Regions from separate parts of the Bacillus sp. FG16 genome, predicted to be linked through region 1. Evidence: riboswitches for the same ligand, from Rfam matches in the RefSeq annotation. Region 1 holds a riboswitch; the other holds the start of a gene.
The links. Region 1 has a riboswitch for S-adenosylmethionine ahead of ACODS7_RS21620 (MetQ/NlpA family ABC transporter substrate-binding protein). Riboswitches for the same ligand answer to the same signal wherever they lie in the genome.
Positions count from the first base shown of each region.

Region 2: linked by a shared signal. The riboswitch ahead of ACODS7_RS22765 (cyclase family protein) and the one ahead of ACODS7_RS21620 (MetQ/NlpA family ABC transporter substrate-binding protein) in region 1 are both predicted to bind S-adenosylmethionine.

Region 1 covers NZ_JBMDKC010000067.1:11,931-15,627, reverse strand. Annotated here, with positions in the region: gene ACODS7_RS21625 (methionine ABC transporter ATP-binding protein) at 1-710, opposite strand, end outside; gene ACODS7_RS21620 (MetQ/NlpA family ABC transporter substrate-binding protein) at 723-1,535, opposite strand; SAM riboswitch class I at 1,621-1,735, opposite strand; gene ACODS7_RS21615 (NAD(P)-dependent alcohol dehydrogenase) at 1,815-2,723, opposite strand; gene ACODS7_RS21610 (DUF6612 family protein) at 2,881-3,645, shown strand.
Region 2 covers NZ_JBMDKC010000075.1:247-3,943, forward strand. Annotated here, with positions in the region: gene ACODS7_RS22755 (nucleotidyltransferase domain-containing protein) at 1-605, opposite strand, end outside; gene ACODS7_RS22760 (PRK06851 family protein) at 718-1,827, opposite strand; SAM riboswitch class I at 1,977-2,089, shown strand; gene ACODS7_RS22765 (cyclase family protein) at 2,175-2,807, shown strand; gene ACODS7_RS22770 (hypothetical protein) at 2,835-3,215, opposite strand; gene ACODS7_RS22775 (ATP-binding protein) at 3,445-3,697, opposite strand, start outside.

The DNA.
Region 1 (3,697 bases):
GTTGTTACATGTTGTGGGTTTGTGAAAATATCTTTCACAGTCCCACTTTCGACTACAGATCCATGTTCCATAACGGCAACGCGGTCGCATATACGTTGGATAACGTTCATTTCGTGTGTAATGAGTAAAATCGTAATTCCAATTTCTTCGTTAATCTTTAATAACAAATCAAGAATAGAATCAGTTGTTTCTGGATCTAAAGCGCTCGTTGCTTCGTCACTTAATAACACTTCAGGCTCATGTGATAGTGCACGTGCAATTGCAACGCGCTGTTTTTGACCGCCAGAAAGTTCACTTGGATAAGCATCTTTTCGATTGAAAAGATCGACAATGCGTAAATATTTTTCTACCCTTTTTTTAATTTCCGCTTTTGGAATGCCAGCAAGGCGTAAAGGTAATGCAATGTTTTCATAGATGGTAACAGTTTTAAGTAAATTGAATCCTTGAAAGATCATTCCGATTTTTTGTCTCGCTTTTGCTAGTTCTTTTGTCGATAACGTTGTTAAGTCTTGTTCGTTTACAATGATATTTCCTGTCGTTGGTTTTTCTAATAAATTTACACATCGAATCAATGTGCTTTTACCAGCGCCGCTATACCCAATGATTCCAAATACCTCGCCTTTTTCTACTTTAAGGGAAGTAGACTTAAGAGCCTCAACAGTCCCTTTTTTTGTTGAAAATACTTTGGATATGTTTTTTAATTCAATCATTATCGTCAGCTCCTACCAAGATGGTAAAACTGAACCATCAAATGTTTTCTCGATAAACTCTTTTACTTCTTTAGATTGATAAGCTTTCTTTAATTTATTTACAACGGCATCATCTTTATTTTCAGTACGAACAACAACCCAGTTCACATATGGTGAATCTTTTCCTTCGCGGAAAATAGAATCTTTCGCTGGACTTAATTTTGCACCTAATGCAAAGTTTGTGTTAATTGCAGCTGCTTTTACTTCACTTAGTTGCGTTGGTAATTGAGATGCCTCTAATTCGACAATCTTTAATTTTTTTGGATTTTCAATTACATCTTTTGCAGTCGCTTTTTCTGTAGCCTTTGGATCAACTTTTAAAACCCCTGCTTTTTCAAATAATTTTAAAGCTCGCAGTTCATTCGTTGGGTCATTTGGTACAGCAATCGCATCGCCGTCTTTTAAGTCTTTTACATCTTTTATATCTTTAGAATATACGCCCATAGGGAATGTTACTGTTGAAAATACTTCAGCTAATTTCATATTGCGTTCAGCTTTAAATACATCTAAATACGATTTCGTTTGGTAGCTATTTACATCAAGGCTTTTTTCATCTAAAGATACGTTTGGCGCTACATAATCATTAAATACTTTTATATCAATTTCCAGACCATCTTTTGCTGCAACTTCTTTTACCTTTTCAAAAATTTGTTCATGTGGTCCACCTGTTACACCGACAGTAATCTTTTTCTCGTCTAATGCTTTTACCTCTTTATCTGAACTCGCGCTACATGCGCCTAATAATAATACTGCTCCGCTTACAATGCTTAATAATACCTTTTTCATCTATAAATCCCCCTTCATATACGTTCCAAAATAAAAAGCACCTCCCAAAAATAAGAGAGGTGCCGAATAGACGAAATAGATTCCTCCCTTATCTTCCAAAACGAAAACTCGTTTTGCAGGAATTAGCACCTTAGCTTATACGTCATAAGCTCGGTTGCCGGGCATCATCGGGCCAGTCCCTCCGCCACTCTTGATAAGAGTATGTGTATGTAGTTTTAAATATGGTACTAATAGTAAATCGTACAAAAAGAATTGTCAATAATATTTTCAGAATATATTTTATTTTAAGGTAATCGGAACATTTCCTTTCTTATGGCCCATTTCTACATACGTATGGGCTTCTACAACTTCTTCTAATCGGTAAATTCTATCAATAACAGGTTTTAGCTTTTCTGTTTCAGCTAGTTGTTTTAGTAGGTTCATATCTTCTTTACTGACCTTTGCCATCATTCCGTTCACAGATACATATTTTCCATTAGGCATTAATGCATCTGTACAAAGAGACTTTTGATATTTTCCAACTGCGTCAAATATAATATCGTAGTGATCGCCCCGCTTAGTAAAATCTTCTTTCATATAATCAATTACGTTGTCTGCCCCTAAAGCTGTTACTAAATCGAAATTCGAACTACTACAAATGGCTGTGACAGTCGCCCCGAAGTATTTAGCAAGTTGTACGGCTGCCGTCCCTACTGACCCAGAGGCGCCGTATATAAGTACTTGTTGCCCTTTTTTTATCTGTCCTTTTCTAAGGAAGTGCAATGCTGAAGTTCCGCCAAAAGGAATAACAGCAGCTTCTTCATAGGTCACATTGGTAGGTTTTAATGCTATTAATCCACTTTCATGCACGCATGTGTATTCGGCATAACCACCAAGGTTGAGTTCTGTTAATGCAAAAACTGGATCCCCTTTTTTAAATTGTGTTACATCTGTTCCAATGTCTTCGATTTCACCGGATAACTCTACGCCAAGTATAGGTTTTCTCGGTTTTCTGAAACCTAATATGATCCGCATAGGAATCCAAAATAAGAGGGGGCTATTAAAGCCACGTATTCTACAATCTCCAGTCGATACACTTGTTGCGTGAATTTTAACTAATACTTCATTTTTTTTAGGTTTAGGCTTTTCTACATTTTGAAGCTGGAGAACATTAGGTGGTCCATACTTTGTGCAAATAATCGCTTTCATAATGACCTCCTGAAATGAGTTGTTATTATTTACATCATATTTAAACTTTTTCTCAAACATGTTGTTATATAGGAAATAAATTTAAAGATAAATATTACGAATTATATAGATTTCATAGGAATAGAGATGATATTATTTTTGGGAAGGAGGGGACGTTATGAAAAAACTTATTTTAATTTCAAGTCTAGTACTTGCAGTCGGTCTAGGAGTAGGGTGTAGTAATGAGGAAACAAAAAAGACTGATGAACCGAAAAAAGAAGCTGTGCAGAAAGAAAAGGAATTAACAGCGAAGGATGTTTTCAATAAAGCGAATGAAGCTTTTAAAAACGAAGAAAATGTAACGATGACATATGATGTGGGAATAAAGGCTGAAGGAACAGAGATGAATGTAATGAAGGCCAAAATGCAACTAGAGCCGAAGAAAAAAAACTCTCGTTCTGAAATGAATGTTTCTGGTACAGAGGTTATTGTTTATGATGTAGGTGGCAAAATTGCTGGTCAGGTGAAAAATCCTAATACGGGTGAAGTGATGTCTGTACCAGAGGAACAATTAAATGCTAACGGAATGAACGCGACTCAAGGAATGGTAGATAATTTAGAGATTCCATCGGAAATTTTAAATAAAGTGAAGATGGAGAAAAGTGGAGATAATTATAAGCTGAAGTTTGCATTAAAAGGGCAAGAGACAGAGAGTATGCTAGCTAGTATGGATGAAAAGCAGAAACAAATGCTACAAGGCCAAAATGCAAAGATAGAAGAAATAGATGGGGAATATATTATTACAAAAGATTTTAAATATGAATCAGCAAAGATAGATATGGTTATGAGTAGCAATGGTAAGGATAAAGCGCACATTATTACGGATGCAAAGTTTACATCGTATGATAAATTTGATCCAATACAATTGCCAGCAGCAAAGTAATCACTGTCAAGAGAGGTACCTGAAAGAACGGGTATCTCTTTTTGTTGCTAAT
Region 2 (3,697 bases), on a different contig from region 1:
CCTGCTTTTTTCTTTATTAACAACTTTTCAATTTCATCTAATACACTACGTTCTAATGATAATTCTGTAATCAATCGGTCAAATTCTACAGGAGGTAAAGTTGCTTTCTCTTCTAGCCACTTACAAGCTAAAATGGGACGTAATACATAAAAGTACTTTTTCAGCTTTACATTCTCACCTTGCAAAAATTCACGATAATTTTTCGACGCCATATGTAAATAATGATATATCGTTGCTTTTGGATCAAAATTCTTCTCACTCATCTGTTGAAGTAGTTCTGGAAAATTAGAGTTTTTCGAATAAAAAATTGGTGATCGAATCCACTCAAGTAAAGCTGGGTTCGACTTCGCGAATAGTTGCAATGCCTTTCTAATATCCCAACCACTTATATCTAAATCATCACTAATTGGATATTCAATTACATCTCGTTTATCATGAATTGATAAATACCATTCTACCGGATGTATATAAACAAACCTAACATCATAATCGCTATCTTTCGATGGAAACCCCCAAGCACGACTCCCTGATTCTACCGCAAATAAAATTTTCACATCATTCTCTTTTTCAATTCTTTCTAACTCCAACTCGATTTTCTCTCTCATTTCATAACACCTCTATTTTTTGATTATTTCCTTGGAAATTCGACAAATACACTACTAATTTTACTACATACTAAAAAAACTGTCAGAAATTACTGACAGCAAAACGGAACATCTATTGTTGCTTTTCGATTACAGTAGTAGCAATTCGTTCAAACTCTTTTTGAATCTCATCTTTATATGCATCTACTATTGAAAAATCCATAGCAGCAATATAAATTCGTTCTAATTTATCACGAACCGATTTTGCTTTCGCTAAGAAAGACATCGCCTCATTCATTTTTGCTTTATATTGAATGGAAACATCACGAATTTCCTTCGCATATTTCTCATCCGTCCCTGGCGTAACAATAAGGGCATACATATCAATAATTTCATCACCCTCGCGACTTGGAAAATATTCATGTGGTGCGGTGCTATCAAAAATTGCAAAGCCTAATTCTCTTACGATAACCATATCAAGACTATTCGGGTCAAATCCGCAATGATATACTTCAACTTCAAACCCTTTTTCTTCAGCTGCCTTAGCTAACTTTTTGAGCATCGTTGATTTTCCAGAGCCTGGGCGCCCTTTTATAAAATAACGATGTGGTAACCCTTCTGTTAAATTAGGAACAAAATCAACTGCCCCTTTCGGTGTAGCAGCTCCTAAAAAACGATGTTTTACAAGCGATTGTCTCCCGCCTTTATCTGCAAATAATTTCTGGATTAGCTGATCGGTTAGTTCATTTGCTTTATTAAAATCTATATTATCAATATATATCTTCTCCCACTCATCATGTATAACCAATGCCTCTTTAAAACGTGCGTAAGCAGACTGAAAAGCTTTGCTTGCTTCTGAAACAAATCTTTCAATTTCTAACTTCTGCTTCCTTAGTTTATCTGAGTCCCAAGCAATTCCTAAATTTATATACTCTTCAACAACTCCTGGCATTTTTGGCTCAATAACATGCGGCGATGTCCCATCAACAATTCCTGCTTTTAATTTTGGGATAATTACACCATCAACCGATTTATTGTCAGAAGAACAATGTAAAAATTCAATATCGTATCCTTTTCCAACCCATTCACGACCTATTGCCTTTATTAAAGAAGATTTTCCCGTTCCTGGGCCACCCTTTAAGATAAATAATCTGTCTAATCCTTTTAAATTCTCTTCGTATAAATTGTGAAATCCCCTAGCTGTATTACCACCAGCATAGTAATTCAGTACATTTCCTGTCACTGCACTCACTCCTTCGCAGCATTCTATTTACATAAGCTACAATATGCGAGCAGCTTTATTTGGGTGAATACCTATTTTATATTGCACGCAAAAAGGAAATGAATTACAATTTAACTATCGGAAAATTCCGATTTTAAAAACTGAATACTTCTTTATCAAGAGAGGCAGAGGGACCGGCCCTTTGAAGCCCAGCAACCTCAGTTTATACAAACTGAATAGGTGCTAATTCCTGCAAAATGCATTGCATTTTGGAAGATAAAACTCAACTAGCATGTAAAGCTCATCTTTCTTGATACTGAAGGATGAGCTTTTTATTATTTGAAAAACATATATTGGAGGTATGTAAAATGAAAGTAATTGATCTATCGCAAACATTTGAAAATAATATGTCTCAATTTCCTGGAACACCTAAAATACAACTAGAAGCTGTTACAAGCGTTGAAGAAGCAGGCTATCAAGTTACAGATTTTCATTCTGTCGTTCATGTTGGCACGCATTGTGATGCTCCTGCGCATTTTATTTCAGGAGCAACAACTATTGATCAATTACCGCTAGATCAATTTGTAGGCGAAGCTGTTCTTATAGATGTAACACATATTCAAGAGCGAAAATTACCTAAGGCAGTATTGCATAATACTGACATAAAAGAAGGTGATATTGTTATTTTTCATTCCAATCTATCCACTAAATGGAATACAGAAGCTTATGAGAAAGAAGCATTTTATCTTTCTGAAGAATTAGCTGAAGAACTAGTTCAATTAAAAGTAAAATCTATCGGTTTAGATTTCATTTCTCCTGATGAAGTTACAACAGAAACATCACCGATTCATCACATATTATTAGGGAATAATATTTATTTAATTGAAAACTTAACAAATCTAGATGCTATCGAAGCAAAACGTTTCTTTTTCTCAGCAGCACCTTTAAAAATTAAAAATAGTGACGGTGCTTTCGCAAGAGCATTTGCTGTTATTTTTTAAATGGAGCTACAAAAAAAGCAAAGGTCATTACTGACCTTTGCTTCTATATTTTCTATTTAAATTAAGAAAGAATTGTTCCACACGAGGACGTACCCAAGCTAAACAATCAATCTCTTTCTTCTTTGTGCAAGCTATCTCTTCACCATCTACCATTTCAACAAGTTCCAACTCTAACAATTGCCTCGTGAACGCTAACATATTTACTTCTTCAGCTGGATACTCTTCTTTTAATTTCTCCTCAATTTCACCCAATAAAAAACCGTCACGCATCATTGCTAGTGCATCAATCCAAAGTGGCGGCATTTCATATTTTTCTCCTGTAATTGTATCTTTTACAATATAATTCTTTTGCTCTTTTCGAAATTGAATTGTATGTAAACATACAGTCGAATTTAATGTTAATTCCATCATACCACCTCTTTCATAATATCTGCATAGAAAAAAGGATGCGCGTGCACCCCTTCTTATCTTTTCGTAACACTACTGAACCGTTACATGAGCAACCAATCTCATGTCGATATTTTCCTCCATTATAAACGAAGTATTTTATAAAAAAAACCCTTCTTGAAACATTTTATAAAATGTTTATATTTACACAACAAGAACACTTTTCTGAAAAATCTTTTCTCCCAATACATTAAACGGTCGGCAGAAAAATTTCTACTTTCGTTCCTACTCCTACACTACTTTGAATTGTGATACTTCCTTGATGTTCCTTAATAATTTTATATGTAATCATTAATCCAAGTCCTGTACCATTCTCCTTTGTTGTGTAAAAAGCCTTGCCGATTTTTCCTAATTTCTCATTCTCTATACCAAATCCTTGGTCTTCGACAGAAATACACAAATGTCCTTGCGTTTTTTGATATGCACGGATATGAATTTCTCCA